3 regions of the Streptomyces sp. TE5632 genome follow, and region 2 is predicted to be linked to each of the others. Evidence: riboswitches for the same ligand, from Rfam matches in the RefSeq annotation. Region 2 holds a riboswitch; each other region holds the start of a gene.
What was found. A riboswitch is a leader RNA that binds a small molecule or an ion and turns the genes downstream of it on or off. The one in region 2 is predicted to bind glycine.
Positions count from the first base shown of each region.

Region 1 (7,418 bases), on a different contig from region 2:
CGGGAGACGAAGTCGGTGTCGGTCGAGGACACGTATGACGTGGACATTCACGACCGGGTGCGGGTCGGCACAGAGGTACGACGGCTCGCCGACCGCTGTGTGCGCAGACTGCGGGGAGCGGGGCTGGCGGGACGGACCATCGTGCTGAAGGTGCGGCGCTACGACTTCTCGACGCTCACCCGGTCCGAGACGCTGCGAGGGCCCACGGACGATCTGGCGGTGGTGCGCGAGGCGGCGGCGCGGCTGCTGGACTCGGTCGACACGACAGGCGGAGTACGGCTGCTGGGCGTGGGAGTCAGCGGACTCGCGGACTACACCCAGGAGGACTTGTTCGCACAGGCGGCGGGAGGCAGGGGGGAGGAGTCGCCGGGCGAGGAGGGCCAGATGGCCGCACCCACGGAGGAAGAGCAGCGGACGAGCGCGGAGCGGCGCTGGCCGGCCGGGCACGATGTACGGCACACCGAGTACGGGCACGGGTGGGTCCAGGGCAGCGGCTTGGGGCGGGTCACGGTCCGGTTCGAGACGCCCGACTCGGCGGTGGGACGGGTGAAGACCTTCCGTACCGACGACCCGGCCCTGCAACCGGCGGACCCGCTGCCACTGGTGGATCGAAGTCCCGGGGAGAGCTAGAGGCCGCGGGTCGGCGCGGAGACTAGCGACGGCTCGGGGGCGAGTCCCGGGGGCATGGATCCGGGGCACTCGCAGGTGTGAGGGGGCCGCGGGCTTCGTGCTCCCGACTCCGGGGGCCGTCAGGCCGGGCGGTCGTCGCGGTCGGCGAGTTTGCCGAAGTCGTGGTCCGGAAGCGGGGGAGGCGCGGAGATGTCCAGACCGTAGTGGTGGTAGAGCTGGAGTTCCTGCTCCGGGGAGAGGTGGCGGCCCACGCCGAAGTCGGGGGCGTCCTTGATCAGGGCGCGTTCGAAGGGAATGTGGAGGCTGCCGTCGATCAGCTCGCTCGGCTCCAGGGGGACGAAGGCGTCCCTGCTGAACAAGCCGGTGCGTATCGCCGCCCACTCGGGTACGCCGGTGGCGTCGTCGAGATAGACCTCGTCGATGGTGCCGATCCGGGTTCCGTTGCGGTCGAACGCCTTGCGGCCGATCAGGTTGCGCGGATCGATGTCGGTCTGCACGGGCCCTCCACTGGTCGCAATCCGCAATCATTCGTCAGCACTACGAAACGGCACAATTGGTCCGGCGGCCACTCGAAGGTCCGGGGGTTGCCCTCGCTGGTACGCTGGCAGCGGCTGCTGACCCCGTGCGGGAGAGTCCTCCGGACACCATCGGAGGACGCCGAAGGAGCAAATCCTCCCCGGAAACTCTCAGGCCCACGTACCGCATGGACGAGGTCACTCTGGAAAGCAGAGCGGGTGTCGACGGCTCCCGCTCTCACCGACGGTGAAAGCCGGACGCCCTGCGGCGGTCCGGTGAAGCTCTCAGGTTGAGATGACAGAGGGGGAGGCCGTCCGGGCACCCGTCATGGTGCCCCTCGAAGGTCGTCAGACCAGGAGGCCTCCGCAATGACCGCCCACCGCATTCCCCTCTCCGAGCTCGAACAGGGAACGCCCTTCGAGCAGCGTCACATCGGCCCCGACCACGAGGCCCGCGCCAAAATGCTTGCGCAGGTCGGCTACGGCTCGCTCGACGAGCTGACGGCCGCGGCGGTCCCGGATGTGATCAAGAACGCCGACGCGCTCGACCTGCCGGGCGCCCGGACCGAGCCCGAGGTGCTGGCCGAACTCCGATCGCTGGCCGACCGCAACGAGGTGCTCGGCTCCATGATCGGGCTCGGGTACTACGGGACCTTCACGCCGCCCGTCATCCTGCGCAACGTGATGGAGAACCCCGCCTGGTACACGGCCTACACGCCGTACCAGCCGGAGATCTCGCAGGGACGGCTCGAGGCACTGCTGAACTTCCAGACCATGGTCGCCGAACTGACCGGCCTGCCGACCTCCGGGGCCTCACTGCTCGACGAGGGCACGGCCGCCGCCGAGGCGATGGCGCTGTCGCGGCGCATGGGCAAGAACAAGAACGGCCTGTTCCTGGTCGACGCGGACGCGCTGCCGCAGACGATCGCCGTGATCGAGACCCGTGCCGAGCCGACCGGCGTCGAGGTCGTCGTCGCCGACCTGAGCGAGGGCATCCCCGCCGAGATCGCCGAGCGCGGGATCAACGGCGTGCTGATCCAGTACCCGGGCGCCTCCGGAGCCGTACGCGACATCAAGCCGGTGATCGACCGGGCGCACGAGCTGGGCGCGCTGGTCACCGTCGCCGCCGACCTGCTCGCCCTCACGCTGCTGACGTCGCCCGGCGAACTCGGCGCGGACATCGCGGTCGGCACGACACAGCGCTTCGGTGTGCCCATGGGCTTCGGCGGGCCGCACGCCGGATACATGGCCGTGCACGAGAAGATGGCGCGCAGCCTGCCCGGACGGCTCGTCGGTGTCTCCGTCGACGCGGACGGAAACCAGGCCTACCGGCTCGCGCTCCAGACCCGTGAGCAGCACATCCGCCGTGAGAAGGCCACCAGCAACATCTGTACCGCCCAGGTGCTGCTCGCCGTGATGGCCGGGATGTACGCCGTCTACCACGGTCCCGAAGGATTGCGCACCATCGCGTGGCGCACCCACCGTTACGCGACCGTCCTCGCCGAAGGGCTCCGGGCCGGCGGCGTGGAGATCGTCCACGGCTCCTACTTCGACACGCTGACCGTGCGGGTCCCGGGGCGGGGTGCCGAGGTCGTCGCCGCCGCGCGGGACAACGGCGTCAACCTGCTTCTCGTCGACGCCGACCACGTCTCGATCGCCTGCGACGAGACCACCACACGGGCCCGGCTCGCCGCCGTGTGGAGCGCCTTCGGCGTCGAGGCCGACGTCGAGACCCTGGACGCGGCGGCGCCCGACACCCTGCCGGACGCCCTGCTGCGCACCGACGAGTACCTGACGCACCCCGTCTTCCACCAGCACCGCTCCGAGACCGCGATGCTGCGCTACCTGCGCCGGCTCGCCGACCGTGACTACGCGCTGGACCGCGGGATGATTCCGCTGGGCTCCTGCACCATGAAGCTCAACGCGACCACGGAGATGGAGCCGATCACCTGGCCCGAGTTCGGGCAGCTGCACCCCTTCGCGCCGGCCGAGCAGGCCCAGGGCTACCTCACGCTCATCCACGAACTGGAGGAGCGTCTCGCCGAGGTCACCGGCTACGACAAGGTGAGCCTCCAGCCCAACGCGGGTTCCCAGGGCGAACTGGCCGGGCTGCTCGCCGTGCGCGGCTACCACCGGGCCAACGGCGACGAGCAGCGCACCGTCTGCCTCATCCCGTCCTCCGCGCACGGCACCAACGCCGCCAGTGCCGTCATGGCCGGGATGAAGGTCGTCGTCGTGAAGACCGCCGAGGACGGCGAGGTCGACATCGACGACCTGCGGGCGAAGATCGAGCAGTACCGCGACGAGCTGTCGGTGCTGATGATCACGTACCCGTCGACGCACGGTGTGTTCGAGGAGCACGTCGCCGACATCTGCGCGGCGGTGCACGAGGCCGGCGGCCAGGTGTACGTGGACGGCGCGAACCTCAACGCGCTGGTCGGGCTGGCCAAGCCCGGACACTTCGGCGGCGACGTCTCGCACCTGAACCTGCACAAGACCTTCTGCATCCCGCACGGTGGCGGCGGTCCCGGCATGTCGGCCCGGTCGGCGTGCGGGCGCACCTGGCGCCGTACCTGCCGAACCACCCGCTCCAGCCCGGGGCCGGGCCGGAGACGGGGATCGGGCCGGTCTCGGCCGCCCCGTGGGGCTCCGCGGGCATCCTGCCCATCTCGTGGGCGTACGTCCGGCTCATGGGCGGCGAGGGGCTCAAGCGGGCCACCCAGGTGGCGGTGCTCAGCGCCAACTACATCGCCAAGCGTCTCGAGCCGCACTACCCGGTGCTCTACACCGGCCCCGGTGGGCTGGTCGCGCACGAGTGCATCATCGACCTGCGCCCGCTGACCAAGGCGACCGGCGTGAGCGTGGACGACGTGGCCAAGCGGCTGATCGACTACGGCTTCCACGCGCCGACGATGTCGTTCCCGGTGGCGGGAACGCTGATGATCGAGCCGACCGAGTCCGAGGACCTGGCCGAACTCGACCGGTTCTGCGAGACGATGATCGCGATTCGCGCGGAGATCGAGAAGGTCGGTTCCGGCGAGTGGCCCGCGGACGACAACCCGCTGCGCAACGCCCCGCACACCGCCGCCGCGCTCGGCACGGAGTGGGAGCACCCGTACAGCCGTGAGGAGGCCGTCTTCCCGACCGGTGTGAGCGCGGCCGACAAGTACTGGCCGCCGGTGCGCCGTGTGGACCAGGCCTTCGGCGACCGCAACCTGGTGTGCTCCTGCCCGCCGCTGGACGCGTACGACGACTGACGCCGAGGGCCCGGTCACCGGGACCGAGGAGTGGAAGGGCTCCGCTCCGGCCGTACGGCCGGAGCGGAGCCCTTCGGCGTACCGCTTCCGTCAGGCACGGTCGATATGGACGTTTGTCGACTTCACGCGGGCAGTGGCCTCCATGCCGACCTCCAGGCCGAGCTCCTCGACGGCCTCGCGGGTCAGCAGCGAGACCAGACGGTGCGGGCCCGCCTGGATCTCGACCTGGGCCGCCACGTCGCCGAGTTTGATCGCGGTGACGATGCCGGGGAAGGCGTTGCGGGCCGAGGTGTACGGCGTGCCCTCCTCGGTGGCGCCGGCCTTCGCGAGGTCGACGGAGAACGCGGCCAGGTCCCGCCCGTCGATGAGCCGTCGTCCGCCTTCGTCGCGATGGGTGGTGAGTCGGCCCGCGTCCGCCCAGCGTCGGGCGGTGTCCGGGCTGACGCCGAGCAGCCGCGCTGCCTGGCCGATCGTGTAGGACTGCATGCCGATCACGATAGGCGGCGAGCGGAACCGGACGGGGCGGGGCCGCCAGCGGATGACGTGAGACCGCCGTCCTCGGCGGGCTCCGGCGGGGCTCAGAGGCGCTTCGCGGGAACCGCCGTGCTCGCCCCGTACGGCCAGGCCCGTGCCCGGCTCCGCGCGGGGTGGGTCCGGCTGCTCGTCACCGGGCGAGCGCCGGGCGGGGTTTCCGTTCCGCGGGTGGGCACAGGTCCGCCCGGTGGAGCTCAGGTGGTGGTCATCACCGCGGGACCCCCGGGACGCTGCGGGGCGATGCTCCTGCCGTCGGGCAGGAGTTCACCGGTGTCCTCGAAGAGCACGACACCGTTGCACAGCAGGCTCCAGCCCTGCTCCGGGTGGTGCGCCACGAGACGGGCGGACTCCCGGTTGGCGGATTCGGCTGAGGGGCACGGTGACGGATGCTGGCACATGGATGGGATCTTTCGCTCTGTTGTGACCTGTGGGTTGGCTGTTGTCTCTGTCGCGCGGCGTGAAACCTCGTTCATGGCCGCCCCCCGTTGTCATAGGTCGGTCGGAAACAAGTGTTGCCCTCTGGACGGCGATCCGCAGGGATTTCGCGGCACCGCCCCTCACAGGTCGATGACGTGTCACCCGCGCGGACGGTTCACCTCAACTGCACTGTCACTTCGGGTGGTTCCGCATGGCCGGATGAGGCTAGTCCGAGGGTTCGGAGCGCTCGGGGCCGCTCGGGCCGTGGATGCTCGGGGCGCGCGGGTGCCCCGCCGCGGGGATCGGGCGGCGGGGCACGGGAGTGGTCGTGCGGGAGTGACGGGGCGGGACGCGCGTGTCGGTCAGGCGGGTGAGCCGAGCAGGCGGTTGGGCGTCACCCGGTGGGTCAGCACCGGGAGGAGTTCCGCGACCAGGTGCGGGCGATGGGCCGCGATGCCGGGCGGCGCGGGGGCGAGCGGGACGAGCAGGTCGGTGGCGGCGGGGTGGCCGGTGGCACCGTCCGCGGTGCGGTCGCCGTGCAGCCAGAGGGTCAGCATGTAGAGGCCGGGCACCGACAACAGCCGGGGCTGGTACGGCTGTGACAGGGACTCGGCCTGGCGCAGGGCCAGTTCGGTGGAGGCGATGTACGGACCTTCGAAGAAGCGGGAGAAGGTCCAGCCGTCGGGGGTCAGTACGGTGTCGGCCGCTGCCACCGCCCGGTCGCCGCAGCGGATCAGGAAGCGCCAGCCGGCCAGTCGCGTCGCGGACACGCCCTCGGCGGTGATCCGGTCCAGGACATGCACGGGCAGCGGCAGTTCGGGCGAGACCGGCCCCTGGGCACCGAGGAGGGAGGGGGTTCGGGCCTCGCTGACCGCGGTGGGGGAGGAGAGCGCGGTCAGGACGGAACGCAGTGCGGGCGCGGGGGCCGGGGGGACATGCAGGGGCATGGTGGGTCGCCTCTCATTCGAAGGCACGGTGGCACGAGGGCGGGGCGGACGACGCTGTCAGCTCACGAAGGGTCGGAAGGCAGGGGCCGGGGGCCTGAGCGCGAGAGGTGGGGGTGAGGACTGCCGCACGTCACCTCGAGGGCTGGATCACTCGACCGTGGGCGCCAACCTTCTGCCCTGTCCACGGAGTTTATACGACGCGTGTTCGGGATGTGTTTCCGCTAGCTGTTTTCGACCCGTTAAACAAGGGTGCTTCTGGTCGATGAAATGGGGGAATCATCCCGATTCCGAACCGGGTGCACGGCGATGACCTCGATAAACGACCGTTAAGTGGTAGGCCTATTGTCGTCGGCGTTTTTCACGAGTCCGTCGTCGCGTTGTTGCGTGCCATGCCGGCCATGCCGCGTGAATGTGCCAGTGGTCACATTCGACCAGCGTAGCGGTCAACAGACCGGTCCGGGGCGTTATCGATCGCATCCACGGGGCATCCTCCCCTGTGGACCGGGACCCCGGCGGCCGATCATCGGGCCGCCCAACCGAGGAAGGACGCTTCGATGGGGGAGAAGGTGGTGGCAGGCGGGTTCGACCTGTCCGATCGCCAGCGCTACCGCGACAAGCTCCGCAGGTGCCTGGCGGGCTTGGAGCGACTCCTGGCGGAGAAGCGGTTCGACCGCCCCAAGAACCTCGTGGGGCTGGAGATCGAATTGAATCTCACGGGCGCTGACGGCATGCCCAAAATGTTGAACGGACAAGTCCTCGAACGGATCGCGAGCCGGGACTTCCAGACGGAACTCGCCATGTTCAACCTGGAAGTCAACATAGCTCCACATCGTTTGGACGGGCGGGTATTCGACCGGCTCGCCGAGGAACTGCGCACCTCACTCGCGTACGCCGACCGGAAAGCCGCCGAGGTGGACGCCGGGATCGTGATGATCGGTATTCTGCCGACGCTGGACCGCGACGACCTCGTCTCCTCGAACCTCTCCGAAGTCGACCGCTACACCCTGCTCAACGACCAGATCGTGGCCGCCCGCGGGGAGGACTTCAGCCTCGACATCGACGGGGTGGAGCGCCTCAGCTGCACCTCCAAGTCCATCGCGCCCGAGGCCGCCTGCACC
Region 1 is NZ_JBSSEA010000001.1:354,761-362,178, reverse strand. It holds gene ACVW19_RS01860 (DNA polymerase IV) at 1-630, shown strand, start outside; gene ACVW19_RS01855 (PRC-barrel domain-containing protein) at 750-1,127, opposite strand; glycine riboswitch at 1,246-1,342, shown strand; partial or broken gene gcvP (aminomethyl-transferring glycine dehydrogenase) at 1,515-4,402, shown strand; gene ACVW19_RS01845 (TOBE domain-containing protein) at 4,493-4,888, opposite strand; gene ACVW19_RS01840 (DUF5999 family protein) at 5,131-5,334, opposite strand; gene ACVW19_RS01835 (hypothetical protein) at 5,716-6,300, opposite strand; gene ACVW19_RS01830 (glutamate-cysteine ligase family protein) at 6,855-7,418, shown strand, end outside.
Region 1: another riboswitch for glycine. It lies ahead of gcvP (aminomethyl-transferring glycine dehydrogenase); the one in region 2 lies ahead of gcvT (glycine cleavage system aminomethyltransferase GcvT).

Region 2 (7,418 bases):
GGCGGCGGCCGAACAGGCGAACCTGAGGCCTCGCCCGCCTTGACCGGCTGACCGGAACCTCCTGCGCAGCGGGGGAGCCCGGCGGGCGGTGGTCCGGTGGCGTCCGCCCCCTGGGGAACCGCTTCCCGCAGGCCGCCGTGCGACGGCACCCCTGCGCGAGCAAGATCATGGCAAGGCGGGACCACGTCCGTGCATGTGCCGAATGGAGGCGTCCTTGAAAACAGCCCTGGGCCTGGCCCTGGCCACCGTTCTGTCCACCGGGGCCGTATGGGCCACGGCATCAGTCCCGGCTGCGTCGGCCGCGGCCGAACCACCGCGGTACGTCGCACTCGGCGATTCCTACGCGGCCGCACCGCTGGTGCCGCCCGCCGACCCGGCCGACCTGGCGTGCCTGCGCTCCCTGGCCGACTATCCCCACATCGCGGCCGAGGCCCTCGGCGCGAAGCTCACCGACGTCAGCTGCTCCGGCGCCACCAGCGACCATCTGAGCACCGCCCAGCACCCGAGGACCGCGCCCCAGTACGACGCACTCACGCCCGACACCGACCTCGTCAGCGTCACCATCGGCGGCAACGACGCCGGCCTCTTCAACGAGGTGCTGGGCTGCGTCAACATCCTGCCCCAGCCTTACGGCACCAGCTGCGCGGAAGAGAACACCGCCGGCGGCACCGACAAGGTCAGGGCCCGCATCGACGCCTGGGCACCGGCCTTCGCCGCCGTCCTGGACGACATCGCCCGGCGGGCACCGCACGCCGAGGTCTTCGTCGTCGGCTACGGCACCTACTTCCGCACCGACGGCTGCCACCCCGCCCAGCCCTTCTGGAAGCAGGACGCCAACCACCTCCAGGGCGCGATCAACCACCTCAACACCGTACTGAGGCAGGCGGCCGAAGAGCACGGCGCCGCCTTCGTCGACACCCACACCCCGAGCATCGGGCACGACATCTGCGCCGCCCCCGACGACCGCTACATCGAGGGCCTGGTCCCCACCCGTGCGGCCGCGCCGCTGCATCCCAACGCCTCAGGCGCCCGGGCCGTCGGCGAGGCCCTCGCCGCGGCCGTCCGCGCGACGTAGGCGCCGTCCCGCGGCCTTCGGGTCAGGGCCTGTCCCCTCAGCACTCGATGATGTTGACCGCCAGCCCGCCCCGGGCCGTCTCCTTGTACTTGACGGACATGTCCGCGCCGGTCTCCTTCATCGTCTTGATGACCTTGTCGAGGGACACCTTGTGCGAGCCGTCGCCGCGCAGGGCCATGCGCGCGGCGGTGACCGCCTTCACCGCAGCCATGCCGTTGCGCTCGATGCACGGGATCTGGACGAGGCCGCCGACCGGGTCGCAGGTCAGGCCGAGGTTGTGCTCCATGCCGATCTCCGCGGCGTTCTCGACCTGTTCCGGCGAGCCGCCCATCACCTCGGCGAGGGCGCCCGCCGCCATCGAGCAGGCGGAGCCGACCTCCCCCTGGCAGCCGACCTCGGCGCCGGAGATGGAGGCGTTCTCCTTGAAGAGCATGCCGATCGCGCCGGCCGCGAGCAGGAAACGGACCACACCCTCCTCGTCGGCACCGGGGACGAAGTTCATGTAGTAGTGCAGGACGGCGGGGATGATGCCGGCCGCGCCGTTGGTCGGGGCGGTGACGACGCGGCCGCCGGCGGCGTTCTCCTCGTTCACGGCCATGGCGTAGAGCGTGATCCACTCCATGGCGAGGGCCTTCGGGTCGCCCTCGGAACGCAGCTTGCGCGCCGTGTTCGCGGCGCGGCGGCGCACCTTCAGCCCGCCCGGCAGGATGCCCTCGCGGGACATGCCGCGCGCCACGCACGCCTGCATCACCCGCCAGATCTCCAGCAGGTCCCGGCGGACCTCCTCCTCGGTCCGCCAGGAGCACTCGTTCTCCAGCATCAGCGCGGAGATGGACAGCCCCGTCTCCCGGGTCAGGCGCAGCAGCTCGTCGCCGGTGCGGAAGGGGTACTTCAGGACCGTGTCGTTGAGCTTGATGCGGTCCGCGCCCACCGCCTCCTCGTCGACGACGAAGCCGCCGCCCACCGAGTAGTACGTCTTCGACAGCACCTCGGCGCCGGACGCGTCGAAGGACCGGAGGATCATGCCGTTCGCGTGGTAGGGGAGTGCCTTGCGGCGGTGCAGCACCAGGTCGTCGTCGAAGGAGAACGCGATCTCGTGGTCGTCGAGCAGCCGCAGGCGGCCCGATTCCCTGATCTTCTCCACCCGCTCGTCGGCCGTCTCCACGTCCACCGTGCGGGGCGAGTCGCCCTCCAGGCCGAGCAGCACCGCCTTGGGGGTGCCGTGGCCGTGGCCGGTGGCGCCCAGCGAGCCGTACAGCTCCGCCCGGACCGAGGCGACCGAGTCCAGCAGGCCCTCGTTGTCCAGCCGCCGGGCGAACATGCGGGCGGCCCGCATCGGGCCGACCGTGTGCGAGCTGGACGGGCCGATGCCGATCGAGAAGAGGTCGAAGACCGAGAGGGCCACGGGAGGACTCCTAGGGGTTCGGCGGACGGCGCTGTCCGCCGGGGAAGGGCCGGGAAGGGAGATCCGGCGCTGGATGCGTGCGGTGCATGGTGCGGGGCACCGTGCTCACCGGTCCAGTGTGCGCGATGCCCCGCCCGTACGAACAAAAGCGTACGAAATTGCGAAAAATGCGAAACTACTTCAGACCCGGGTACAGCGGGTACTTCTCGGCGAGCGCCGTCACCCGGGCCCGGAGCGCGTCGACGTCGTAAGACGGCTTGAGCGTCTCGGCGATCACGTCCGCCACCTCGGCGAAGTCCTCGGCCGTGAAGCCGCGGGTGGCCAGGGCGGGCGTGCCGATCCGCAGACCCGAGGTGACCATCGGCGGGCGCGGGTCGTTCGGGATCGCGTTGCGGTTGACGGTGATGCCGACCTCGTGGAGACGGTCCTCGGCCTGCTGCCCGTCCAGCTCGGAGTCGCGCAGGTCGACCAGGACCAGGTGCACGTCCGTGCCGCCGGACAGCACGTCCACGCCCACGGCCTTGACGTCGTCCTTGACCAGGCGCTCGGCCAGGATGCGGGCACCCTCCAGGGTGCGGCGCTGCCGGTCCTTGAAGTCCTCGGACGCGGCGACCTTGAAGGCGACCGCCTTGGCCGCGATCACGTGCTCCAGCGGGCCGCCCTGCTGGCCGGGGAAGACCGCGGAATTGATCTTCTTGGCCAGTTCGGCCGTGGAGAGGATCACACCGCCGCGCGGACCGCCGAGCGTCTTGTGCGTGGTCGTGGTGACGACGTGGGCGTGCGGGACCGGGTTCGGGTGCAGGCCCGCCGCGACCAGACCGGCGAAGTGCGCCATGTCGACCATGAGGTACGCGCCGACCTCGTCCGCGATCCGGCGGAACGCGGCGAAGTCCAGCTGACGCGGGTACGCCGACCAGCCGGCGACGATCAGCTTCGGCTTGCTCTCCTTGGCCAGCCGCTCGACCTCGGCCATGTCGACGACTCCGGTGTCGTCCACGTGGTACGCGACCACGTGGTAGAGCTTGCCGGAGAAGTTGATCTTCATGCCGTGGGTCAGGTGCCCGCCGTGCGCGAGGTTCAGGCCCATGATCGTGTCGCCGGGCTTGAGCAGCGCGAACATCGCGGCGGCGTTGGCCTGCGCACCCGAGTGCGGCTGCACGTTGGCGTGCTCGGCGCCGAAGAGTTCCTTGACCCGGTCGATGGCGATCTGCTCGATCACGTCGACGTGCTCGCAGCCGCCGTAGTAGCGGCGGCCGGGGTAGCCCTCGGCGTACTTGTTGGTGAGGACCGTGCCCTGGGCCTCCATGACCGCGACCGGGGCGAAGTTCTCCGAGGCGATCATCTCGAGGGTGGACTGCTGACGGTGCAGCTCGGCGTCGACCGCCGCCGCGACGGCCGGGTCGAGCTCGTGCAGCGGGGTGTTCAGAAGCGACATGGGGTTACGTCCTCCTCAGCCCTGGACGAAGGCGTCGTACTCGGCGGCCGAGAGCAGGTCGGCCGGCTCGTCGCTCACCCGCACCTTGAACAGCCAGCCGCCCTCGAAGGGGGCCGAGTTCACCAGCGACGGGTCGTTCACCACGTCCTCGTTGACCTCGGTGACCTCGCCGGTGACCGGGCAGTACAGGTCGCTGACCGACTTGGTCGACTCCAGCTCGCCGCAGGTCTCACCCGCGGTCACGGTGTCGCCGACCCCGGGGAGCTGGACGAACACGATGTCGCCGAGCGCGTTGGCCGCGTGCTCCGTGATGCCGATCGTCGACACGCCGTCCTCGGCGGCCGTCAGCCACTCGTGTTCCTTGCTGTAACGCAGCTGCTGGGGGGTGCTCATGATCTGGATCCTCCTGTGTGCGAGGGACCGCCGGGATCGACGGCGACGAAAGGGAGTGAAGGGGGTGAAGGGAGTGAAGGGGGGTGAAGGGGGGGTGAAGGGGGTGGGAGGTTACGGGACCGGCCGATGCGGCTGTGTACGCGACCCACGTCCTACGACGGTGTCACTTCTGCCGCTGGTAGAACGGCAGCGCCACGACCTCGTACGGCTCGTGGCTGCCACGGATGTCCACGCCCACGCCCGGGGTACCCGGCGCGGAGTGCGCCACGTCGACGTACGCCATCGCGATCGGCTTGCCCAGCGTCGGTGCGGGCGCGCCGGAGGTGACCTCGCCGATCACCTCGCCGCCGGCCACCACCGGGTACCCGGCGCGCGGGATCCGGCGACCCTCGGCGACCAGACCCACCAGAGCGCGGGGCGGGGTCCGCTCGGCGCGGGCGGCGGCCTCGGTCAGGGCGGCACGGCCCACGAAGTCGCCCTCCTTCTCGAACTTCACGACCCGGCCGAACCCGGCGTCGAACGGCGTCAGCGAGGCGTTCAGCTCATTGCCGTACAGCGGCATGCCGGCCTCCAGGCGCAGCGTGTCCCGGCAGGCCAGCCCGCACGGGGCCAGCCCCACGCCCTCGCCCGCCCTGGTCAGCGCCTGCCACACCTCGACCGCGTGCTCCGGCGCGACGAACAGCTCGAAGCCGTCCTCGCCGGTGTAGCCGGTACGGGCGATGAGCGCGGGGACGCCGGCGACCGCGCCGGGCAGGCCGGCGTAGTACTTCAGGCCGTCCAGGTCGGCGTCGGTCAAGGTCTTGAGGATGCCGGCGGCCTCGGGGCCCTGCACCGCGATCAGCGCGTACGCGTCGCGGTCGTCGCGGACCTCGGCGTCGAAGCCCGCCGACCGCTCCACGAGGGCGTCCAGCACCACCTGGGCGTTGGAGGCGTTGGCGACGACCAGGTACTCGGGGGCCTCGGCCTCACCGAGCCGGTAGACGATCAGGTCGTCCAGGATGCCGCCGTCCTCGCCGCAGATCATGGTGTAGCGGGCGCGGCCGGGCTTGACGGTCCCGATGTTGCCGATCAGGGCGTAGTCCAGGAACCGCGCCGCCTGCGGGCCGGTGACGGTGATCTCGCCCATGTGCGAGAGGTCGAAGAGGCCCGCCTTCGTGCGCACGGCGTTGTGCTCGTCGCGCTCGGAGCCGTAGCGCAGGGGCATGTCCCAGCCGGCGAAGTCGGTCATCGTGGCGCCGAGCGAACGATGCAGGGCGTCGAGCGCTGTCCGGCGAAGTTCGGTACTGCTCATCGGTCGGTCTCCCAGGGCGATGGGGTCCCCGCCGGCCGGGGCCGAGCACGGGGAGGGTGAGGACGTTCCTCCCCATCTGTCATCGGAACCTGAGAGGTTCGCCATGACCGTCCGCGCAGGGGACGTCACGGCTTGCACCTTGGGTGGAGCCGCCGGGAACTCGCACGGCGGCCCGCTTTTCAGATGTGCCTGGCCCGCGCGGTAACGGTGCCTGAGAGATTCAAGGGAGGTACTTGCTCCTTCGGCGCCCCGGCGAAACGTGCCAGGGACTCTCCCGCGCGGATTCAAACGGCCGGTATGCAGTTGGCGCGCTCATCATTGCACGCATCGCGAGGCTTCGGCAGGGGGACCTTTCTCTCGTACGCACAGGGTGTTCAAGCCTGTACGGACGGCTGTGACAGGTCTGTGTCGGGAAACGGACGGAATGAAGAGGCTCCGCCGTTACCTTCTCTTTACACTCGGCGGGGACGGTGCTCAGGCGCCTGCCCCAGGGGAGGACTCACGGTGAACAGGACCACGGCGTACGCCACCACGGGTGTCGCGCCGCCCGGGCAGCAGGCCCCCTCGGCCGGGGAGGCCCGCGGCGCGCTGCCGGCGCCCGTCGTCCGCGACCTGCGCGAGTGCGCCGGCCGCAGTCCGCACGCCCTGCTCTTCGGCCCCCGCGACCTCGTCGTGGTCACCGGACTGCCCGGCAGCGGGAAATCCACGCTGATGCGGCGCGCGGTGCGCGGTACCCGGATCGACTCCCAGGACACCCGCGACCGCTGGGACCGCCGCATGCCGCGCCTCCTGCCGTACGCGGTGTACCGGCCCCTGGTCCGCCTCGACCACTACGCCGGGCTGAGCCGTGCCCTGCGCACCGGCGAGGGGGTCGTCGTGCACGACTGCGGTACCCACGCCTGGGTGCGCCGCTGGCTGGCCCGCGAGGCCCGCCGCCGGGGTGCGGGGCTGCATCTGCTGCTGCTCGACGTCCTCCCGGAGCAGGCGCTGGACGGTCAGCGTGAGCGCGGCCGCGGCGTCTCCCGGTACGCCTTCCTGCGGCACCGCACCGCCGTCGACCGGCTGCTGCGGTCCGTGGAGCGCGGCGCCCCGCCCGCGGGCTGCGGCTCGGCGATCCTGGTCGACCGGGACGCGGCGAACGCGCTGCGCCGCATCGACTTCACGGGCTGACGGCCGCACGGCTGACGGCCCCGGCGCGGCAGCGGTTAGCCTTTTCAGCCACAGCAGTGGTTCCAGGCAGGCGGTAGGCAGATGGACTTCCCGGCGGGCTTCTCCGCGGACTTCCCGGCACAGACTCACCCCCATCCGCACGGAGGATGGCCCGGCAATGAGTTGGAGGAGGTGCTCTCCGCCTCCCTCGGCGTCCCCTCGGCGGACGGCCGGATCATCGAGGTGCTGGGCAGGAGCTTCGTCTGGGTTCCGCTGCCGAACGGCGGCGGCCCGCACAGCGGCCCGCTGGACCTGCCCACCCTGGAGATCGAGGGACAGGCGTACGTCCCGGTCTTCAGCTCCGAGGAACAGTTCCGCCAGGTGGTCGGCTCCCACATGTCGTTCACCGTCGCGCCCGCGGTGGAGTTCGCGCGGGGTCTGCCGCCGCAGGCCGGGATCGCGGTGAACCCCGGCGGCGTGGTCGGCGTCCCGCTGCCGCCGCCCGCCGTGGCCGAACTGTGCCGGGCCGGACGCGGCCCGCTGGACGGTCCGGAGGGCGGCGGCCGGGTCAAGCTGTTCGAGCCCGACTGGCAGGACGATCCGGTGGACTTCCTCGCCGCCGCGGGCGCGGAGTTCGAGGCGATCGGTGTCGTCAGCACCGCCCGCCGCT
Region 2 is NZ_JBSSEA010000003.1:4,013,716-4,021,133, forward strand. It holds gene ACVW19_RS23665 (SGNH/GDSL hydrolase family protein) at 215-1,075, shown strand; gene ACVW19_RS23670 (L-serine ammonia-lyase) at 1,113-2,480, opposite strand; gene glyA (serine hydroxymethyltransferase) at 2,656-3,915, opposite strand; gene gcvH (glycine cleavage system protein GcvH) at 3,931-4,308, opposite strand; gene gcvT (glycine cleavage system aminomethyltransferase GcvT) at 4,472-5,599, opposite strand; glycine riboswitch at 5,666-5,788, opposite strand; glycine riboswitch at 5,789-5,886, opposite strand; gene ACVW19_RS23690 (AAA family ATPase) at 6,104-6,769, shown strand; gene ACVW19_RS23695 (enhanced serine sensitivity protein SseB) at 6,851-7,418, shown strand, end outside.

Region 3 (7,418 bases), 2.2 Mb from region 2:
CAGCAGGTCGGCGGAGAGGGCGTCGACCGCGTCCGGAACGGAATCGGGGAGCCGGGCAGCCTCGGCGGGGTCGAGGACGCGGTGGGCGGTCCTGCGGGCATGGTGGAGGTCGACGGTCGTGCCGCGGGCCAGGCACACCTCGGCCGGGCCGATCTCCAGGGCCCGTCGGCCGGTGTGGTGCAGGCGCGCGAGGGCGGAGCGGAGGTTGGCGTACGCGTGGTCCTCGGGGGCCTCCGGCCACAGGGTTCCCGCGATCAGGGGCCGGGGCACTGCGGCCCGGCAGCACAGGGCAACGAACGCCAGCACCCGCTCCGACCCTCCGGGAACGGCCACCGCTTCCTCGCCCACCCACAGGCCGAAGCCGCCCAGGACACCGATGCGCACCCCGACCCCGCCCCGACCGGAGACCGCCGAAACGGGAACGGAGGCGGCCCGGACCGAAACGGCCTCCCGCGGCGCCCGTCGGCCGACCGCGCCGTGACCACCCCGATGTCCGTTCTCCATGCCCCCTGCCCATTCCCGCAGAGACGCAAATCCGGTCACAGGTGCCCCGTGTGCCCCCACCCACCATGCTCCACCCCCCACCACACGCTGTCGAGCCGCTTCCGCGTCCGGGACGGTGTCGAGCCGCTCGGAGACGACGAGGCGCTCAGACCCGTTTCCCGTCGTGCTCGAATAGACCCCCAGGGTGACTGGCCGAGCACTTGGTCGTAAGGGGTCTTTGGCCGGAGGCCTCCCCGTGGTGCGCTTCACCACCTTTCCTCTCCCCCTTCATGGAGCCGCGATGACGGTGCAACAGCATCAGGCGACGGACCAGACGGTCCTGGTGTACACGGCCATCGCGCAGCCCGCGCCTCGGCCGGACAGCGCCGGGCCGGGCACGACGGCGTTCCGCCACCGGGTGGCGGCCGATGCGCTCAGCAGCGCCAGGAAGGCCTCCTGCGACGCGGTCGGGTCGACGTACCCGAGGAGCACCGCTCCGGCACGGCGGTCGTCGACGACAACCCCTCCCGGCTCAAGACCCACGAGATCGTTCGCAGCGAGACCACCGAAGGCCTCACTCCGGTCCGGCGCTGCTCCGCCTGAGGGGTCAGCTGGAAAAGCGCAGGCGGCGGACGGTGAGCCGCCCGTCGTCCTCGCGCTTGACGACGTGCGTCGTGCTGGGCGTCGGCTCCTCGCCCTCGAAGACCGCCTCGCCCCGTGTCAACAGGTCGCTGATGTGCTTCTCGGCTGCCTGGCGCTCGGCGTCGTCGCCCTGCCCGCTCCCACCCGAGTCCGGATGCCTTTCCTTGCCTGTGCTCAACGCCGATGCCGAGCCTGAATACCCGTAGGTGACCTCACCCGCCTGCCGGCGGCCGAGAGGCGGACGTATTCGGCGACGGCAGCGCTCCTGCAGGTCGGCGTCTCGGCTGCCGCCTGTTCGGCACGGTCCCTTCAGTGGGCGTTCTCGCCATGGGTGTTCCCGTTGTCCAGGTCGTTCTGCCCGCGGTCCGGTTGGCGGGTGAATCGGGTTGCGAGGTGGTAGGCGACGGTGACGTTGTCATACCGTCGGCCGGGGACGACTCTGTCGGGGAGGTTGATCCGGTCACTGTGGGATGTTGATTCACGTTCGCCAGTGCCGGGGAAACTGACGGCTGTCCGTGGTTTTTCCGTGAAGCGGAGGTGCTTGGATCGGACCGTCGCCTGGAACGAGATGTCTGGTTCCGGGTCCTGGCCTCCGATGGTGGCGGGCCGTCCGGCGCCTTGTGGCTTGGAGGTACCAGCCGTTCAGGGGGGCTCGTCCCGCCTCCGGGGGGTGCGACGGGTGGGCCGAGGTGCTTCCTTCCCGTCCTCGCCGCGGGCCCGGCGCGGGCGGGTGCCGCTCTTGCTCCGGGCGGTCCGGTCCCGGTCCCCGTCGGCGGGCCCGTGTGACGTGCTTGATCCGGCCGGCCTCGTCCGGCCGGCGGTGTCGCCTGTCGCCTCGGTGACGTCCTCGACGGCTTTTTGCGCGGTGCCGCCCGCGGCCTCGGCCACGTCCCCGGCGGTGTCGCCGGCATTCCCGCCGACATCGCCGACGGCCTGGCTCGCCCCGGCACCGACGTCCTCCACCGCTCGCCCGGCGCCACCGCCGACGTCCTGCACGGCCCTCCCGGCGCCGCGTCCCAGGTCGTCGACCGCACCGCCGGCGCCGCGTCCCACGTCCTGTACGGCGGACCCGGCACCCCGGCCGACGTCCTCGACGGCCCTTCCCGCGCCCGTGCCCAGCTCACCAACGGCTTGGCGGGCACCGCCACCGACGTCCTGTACGGCGGAACCGACCCCGCGTGCCAACTCCTGGACGATCTCCGGGTTGCGATCGAGCGTGGTCAGCACCCGGTTGACAATCGTCACGACGTTGTGGAGGCGCACCTTGAGCTGGGCTTGCGCCTCCACACCCGAGATGCCCAGGTGCACCCTGCCGAGTGCGACGTCGGCGCCCACGTTCAACTTCAACAGGTCCAACACCTCGGCCTGCAGTGAGACATGCGCCCGCAGGTCCTCCACGTCCAAGTCGATCTGGTCGACCTTCAGCACAGGAACGTCGAGGAAGACGTCAGGAGCCGCGTCGGCCGGCTCACCGCCGAAAGCGTCGGTGTCCTCGTGGGCCGTGGCCGACTCGTCCTCGGCGCTGGGTTCGCCGTCGTCCAGGTCGTGCTCCTCGACGGGGTCCTCGTCGTGCTCGGCGTTGTCCTGCATGGGTCCGCCTCCATGAACTCGCCGGACGTTTCGCGCCTTTTGGGACAGTATGGCGTACAGGTGTGCGGCGCGGTGCTGTCGGCCGCGGTGGAGCCACAGGCCGGCCGGGGAACGCACGGAAGGTGCCGGGGGGCGCCCGCGCGCGAACGGGGCCAAACGGGTGGCAGCCGTCATGGCCGGTTCCCGCTGTTGTTCCGGGAAGTCGAGGAGCTGATGTTCGAGCGCGAGGTGATCGTCTCGTACGAGACGATCCGGCGTCGGTGTGCGAGGATCGGCCGGATCCGTGCGAATGAGCTGCGCAGCCGCCGGACGCAGAACCTGGCAGCCGCTGCCGAGCCCCGGCTAGCGATTGATGGTTCGCATCCCTGCCTCGTCATATCGTTCGCCCGCCGCCTCGGGCAGTTCCGCGTCGATGCGGGCCAGGTCGTCCTCGGTCAGCGCGATGCCGACCGCGGCGGCGTTCTGTTCCAGGTAGGTGCGGCGCTTGGTGCCCGGGATCGGCACCAGGCCCTCGGCCTGGGCCAGCACCCAGGCGATGGCCAACTGGGCCGGGGCCACGTCCTTCTCGGCGGCGATCTCCTTCACCTTGGCCGCCAGCCGCAGGTTCGCCTCCAGGTTGGCGTCCTGGAAGCGCGGGTTCTCGCGGCGCCAGTCGTCCGCGTCCAGCTCGTCCGGCGAGGTGAACCGCCCGGCGAGGAAACCGCGGCCGAGCGGTGAATACGGGACGAAGCCGATGCCCAGCTCCCGGCAGGCGGGCAGCACCTCGGCCTCCACGTCCCGTGACCACAGCGAGTACTCGCTCTGCACCGCGGTGACCGGGTGCACGGCGTGGGCGCGCCGGACGGTCTCCGCGCTCGCCTCGCTCAGGCCGATGTACCGCACCTTGCCCTCGGCGACCAGCTCGCCCAGCGCGCCGACCGTCTCCTCGATGGGTACGTCCGGGTCGACCCGGTGCTGGTAGTACAGGTCGATGTGGTCGGTCCCCAGCCGCTGCAGGGAGCCGTGGACCGAGCTCCGGACGTGCTCGGCCGAGCCGTCCTGGGGGCCGACCGTGCTGATGTCTCCGGGTACGGCGTTGTCCATCCGGTAGTTGAACTTCGTCGCGATCACGTACTTGTCGCGATGTCCCCGGATCGCCTCGCCGACGAGTGACTCATTGGTGAGCGGCCCGTACATCTGCGCGGTGTCGAGAAAGTTCACCCCGAGGTCGAGGGCGCGCCGGATGGTCGCGATCGCCTCCTCGCGATCGGTGGATCCGTAGAAGGCGGACATGCCCATGCACCCCAGGCCGATGGCCGATACCTGGAGGTCCCGCAGACTGCGCTTCTGCATGCCGTGTCCCAGCCTTTCCCTGCGTACTCGTTCATTGCCCGGGCGGCACGAAGCCCCTCATCCATTTAGCGACGGATTCCACCACCCGGCATCCTGTGAGAGGCACCGGGCGACACGGGCACCGCCGGCTCCAAGCACGCCGCCGCCCTCCCAGAACCCAGGTTCTGGGAGGGCGGCGCCGTCCCGCAACCACACAACGACCGTGTCCCGCCCCAGCCAGTACAGCCCGTCACACCACGCAGCCAGAGGTTGGGCGGTTCGTGCCGGTGAGCCGGATCAGCTTCGCCTCGGGTGGCGAGCCTGCGGGGCCCCTCATGTGGTGAGGTCGTCTCAGCGCAGGGGCTGTTCCGGGGAGTCGGCCGGGGACGCCGTCTGCCGGACCTGACGGCGGCGGTGACGGAGCACTGTCCACGCGATGCCGAGAATGACGAACCACACCGGGGTCACCAGCAGCGCCTGCAGGGTGTCCTCCTTCTGGGTCAGTGCCCAGACGAGGAACGCGAAGAAGGCGAGTACGACGTAGCACATGACGACGCCGCCAGGCATCTTGAACGTCGACGCCTCGTGCAGGTGAGGACGGCGCTTGCGGTACACCAGGTAGCAGATCAGGATGATCGACCAGACGAACATGAACAGCAGGGCCGAGATGGTGGTCACCAGCGTGAAGGCCTCGATGATCGAGTCGCCCATGGTGACCATGACGACACCGGGGAGCAGGAAGAGGCCGGACAGGAGCAGGGCGTTGACCGGTACCTTCCTGGAGGTGAGCTTGCCGAAACGGGCCGGCGCGTCGCCCTCCTGGGCCAGGCCGTAGACCATCCGTGAGGTGGAGTAGATGCCCGAGTTCGCGGACGAGGCAGCAGAGGTCAGCACCACGAAGTTGATCACGGAGGCGGCGATGCCGAGGCCGGCCAGTGTGAACATCACGACGAAGGGGCTGCGGTCCGCGCTGATCTGGCGCCAGGGTGTGACGGTGATGATCGCGATCAGGGCCACCACGTAGAACAGCATCACGCGTACCGGGATCGAGTTGATCGCCTTGGGCAGGTTCCGTTCCGGGTTCTTGGTTTCCGCCGCAGTGGTGCCGACCAGTTCGATGCCGACGAAGGCGAAGGTCGCGATCTGGAATCCCGCGACGAACCCCATGGGGCCGGTGGGGAAGAAGCCGCCGTCGTTCCAGAGGTTGGAGAAGCTCGCGGTGGCGCCCCCGGGTGCCTGGAAGCCGCCCAGTACCATGCCGAATCCGACGACGATCAGTGTCACGATGGCGATGATCTTGATCAGTGCGAACCAGAACTCGGTCTCACCGAACGCCTTCACCGTGGGCAGGTTCAAAACGATCAGCAGGACGACCGCCGCGAGTGCCGGGATCCACAGCGCGAGCCCTCCCCACCAGTACGACACGTACCCGGCGATCGCGATGACGTCGGCGACGCCGGTGACGATCCAGCAGAACCAGTAGGTCCACCCCGTGAAGAAGCCGGCCCACGGTCCGAGAAGGTCCGAGGCGAAGTCGGCGAAGGACTTGTAGCGCAGGTTGGAGAGCAGCAGCTCTCCCATCGCCCGCATCACGAAGAACAACATCGCGCCGATGATCATGTAAACGAAGATCACCGAGGGGCCGGCCAGTGAGATCGTCTTGCCCGACCCCATGAACAGGCCGGTGCCGATGGCGCCGCCGATCGCGATCAGCTGGATGTGCCGGTTGGACAACTGCCGGGAGAGGTGCTGTTCGCCCGCGGGGGAGGGGGGTTGTCCGGGCTCCGTCGCGGGCTCCGTCCCGGGTGCCGGGGCGGTGGTCGGGACGGCTTTGCTGCTGTCGTGCATGTGCGAACCTCGTGGATCTTTGGTGCGTGCGGGCCGTGACAGACGTGTCATGGGATGCGGCCGCACACGCATGGGAGGAGCGAGTGGGCACAAAGAGTCGGCATGAGTGGTGGGGCGGCCGGCGGGGTGCCGGGCACGCCGGACACGCCGGACACGCCTTCAAGGGGTGTGGGCCCATGAGGGAGGGCCGTGGGTGGGAAAGCCGGAGCTCAGTCGGGATGCCGACGGGCAGCCGGCGGCCGGCGGCGGGGTAACGAGAAAGCCATCGGGGGGTCCTCAAAGGTCGGGCACGGGCAGGAACCCGCGCTGCCGAGTGGAGCCTCCCCCTCTGTCATGGGGCCTGAGAGCTTCGCCGCGGAAGTTCGCGGCTTGCACCGTGGGCGAGGCGCGGGAGCGCCTGCTTTTCAGAGGTGCCTGCCCGAGCGGTAGGGGTGCCTGAGAGTTTCCGGGGAGGTGTTGCTCCTTCGGCGCCCGGGTCTGGCTGACCCGGTGCTCTCCCGCAGCGGGATGAGCGGCGATGTGAGGCTAGGCCCGCACCGGCAGCCGGTCAAGACCTGCGCGAACGTTGATCGTTTACTTCCGGGTAGGGCGGCGTTTCAGGATCGCGTGCACCTTCCCGCGGGTGCGGGCCGCTCCCGAAACCGGGTCGGCCCTGTGCGTCGGCCGCCGGGATCGTCCCCTTTTTGCGGCCGCGGACGTAGGCGAGCCGTTTGCCGTCGTGGCTCCGTACGGGGCATGGCCGTTTGGTGCGAACGCGAGGGGTGGCGGCGCCAAGAAGCCATCCCGAAGTCCCGCTTGAGGCAAGGTCACCGGACTCTGCGAAACCCGGGGCGGTTCAGGGTGTGGCTGGACAGATCAATCGACGACGGGTAGACAAGCGCACGAAGCTCCTGGCGGACACGGGTGATCTTGGTCGAGAACCCATCTACCAGGAGTTTCGTTGTCCCGTAGAGGCCTCCCCCGCCAACGCCCCGACCACGCGGCCAGGTTGAAAAGGATCAGGGTAATTGCCTATTGCATCCAAAGCCTCGGGGTGATCGAATATGCGTCCGGCGATCGGTGTTCTTGACGTTACGCAGAGGGTGTCGCACATGATGGGCCGCTGGTTGGCAAGCCGAACGAAACAGCATCAGACGGGCCCCCTGGCAGCTGTGCAGACTCCCTCGAATGCCGGAGTGCTGAGCTGCCGGATCCTCAGCCCGGCCAACGAGCCGGTGCCGCACGCCCGATTCGCGGTCAGCGACACCGTGGGACGCACCATGGTCGAGGGCGGGACGGACCCCTTCGGATCGTTCGTGGCCACAATTCCGGCGGGGGAGTACCGGCTCGCGGTGTTCGCCGAGGGGTACCTGCCGTACCGGGTGCCGTGCACGGTCACCGAGAACTCCCTGGCCTCGCTCGGCGATGTGACCCTGCGGGCGGCACAGCCGCTGGAGATGCCCGCGCCGGGCGACTGGGAGATCGATCTGGCGCACTCCTCGATCGCCTGCACCGCGCGGCACATCGGGGTGGCCCGGGTGCACGGCCGGTTCAACTCCTTCGCG
Region 3 is NZ_JBSSEA010000003.1:6,252,781-6,260,198, forward strand. It holds gene ACVW19_RS33785 (AfsR/SARP family transcriptional regulator) at 1-504, opposite strand, end outside; gene ACVW19_RS33790 (hypothetical protein) at 802-1,026, opposite strand; gene ACVW19_RS33795 (hypothetical protein) at 1,091-1,303, opposite strand; gene ACVW19_RS33800 (hypothetical protein) at 1,768-2,715, opposite strand; partial or broken gene ACVW19_RS33805 (IS6 family transposase) at 2,893-3,024, shown strand; gene ACVW19_RS33810 (aldo/keto reductase) at 3,058-4,047, opposite strand; gene cycA (D-serine/D-alanine/glycine transporter) at 4,378-5,874, opposite strand; glycine riboswitch at 6,196-6,287, opposite strand; glycine riboswitch at 6,288-6,384, opposite strand; gene ACVW19_RS33820 (YceI family protein) at 6,966-7,418, shown strand, end outside.
Region 3: another riboswitch for glycine. It lies ahead of cycA (D-serine/D-alanine/glycine transporter); the one in region 2 lies ahead of gcvT (glycine cleavage system aminomethyltransferase GcvT).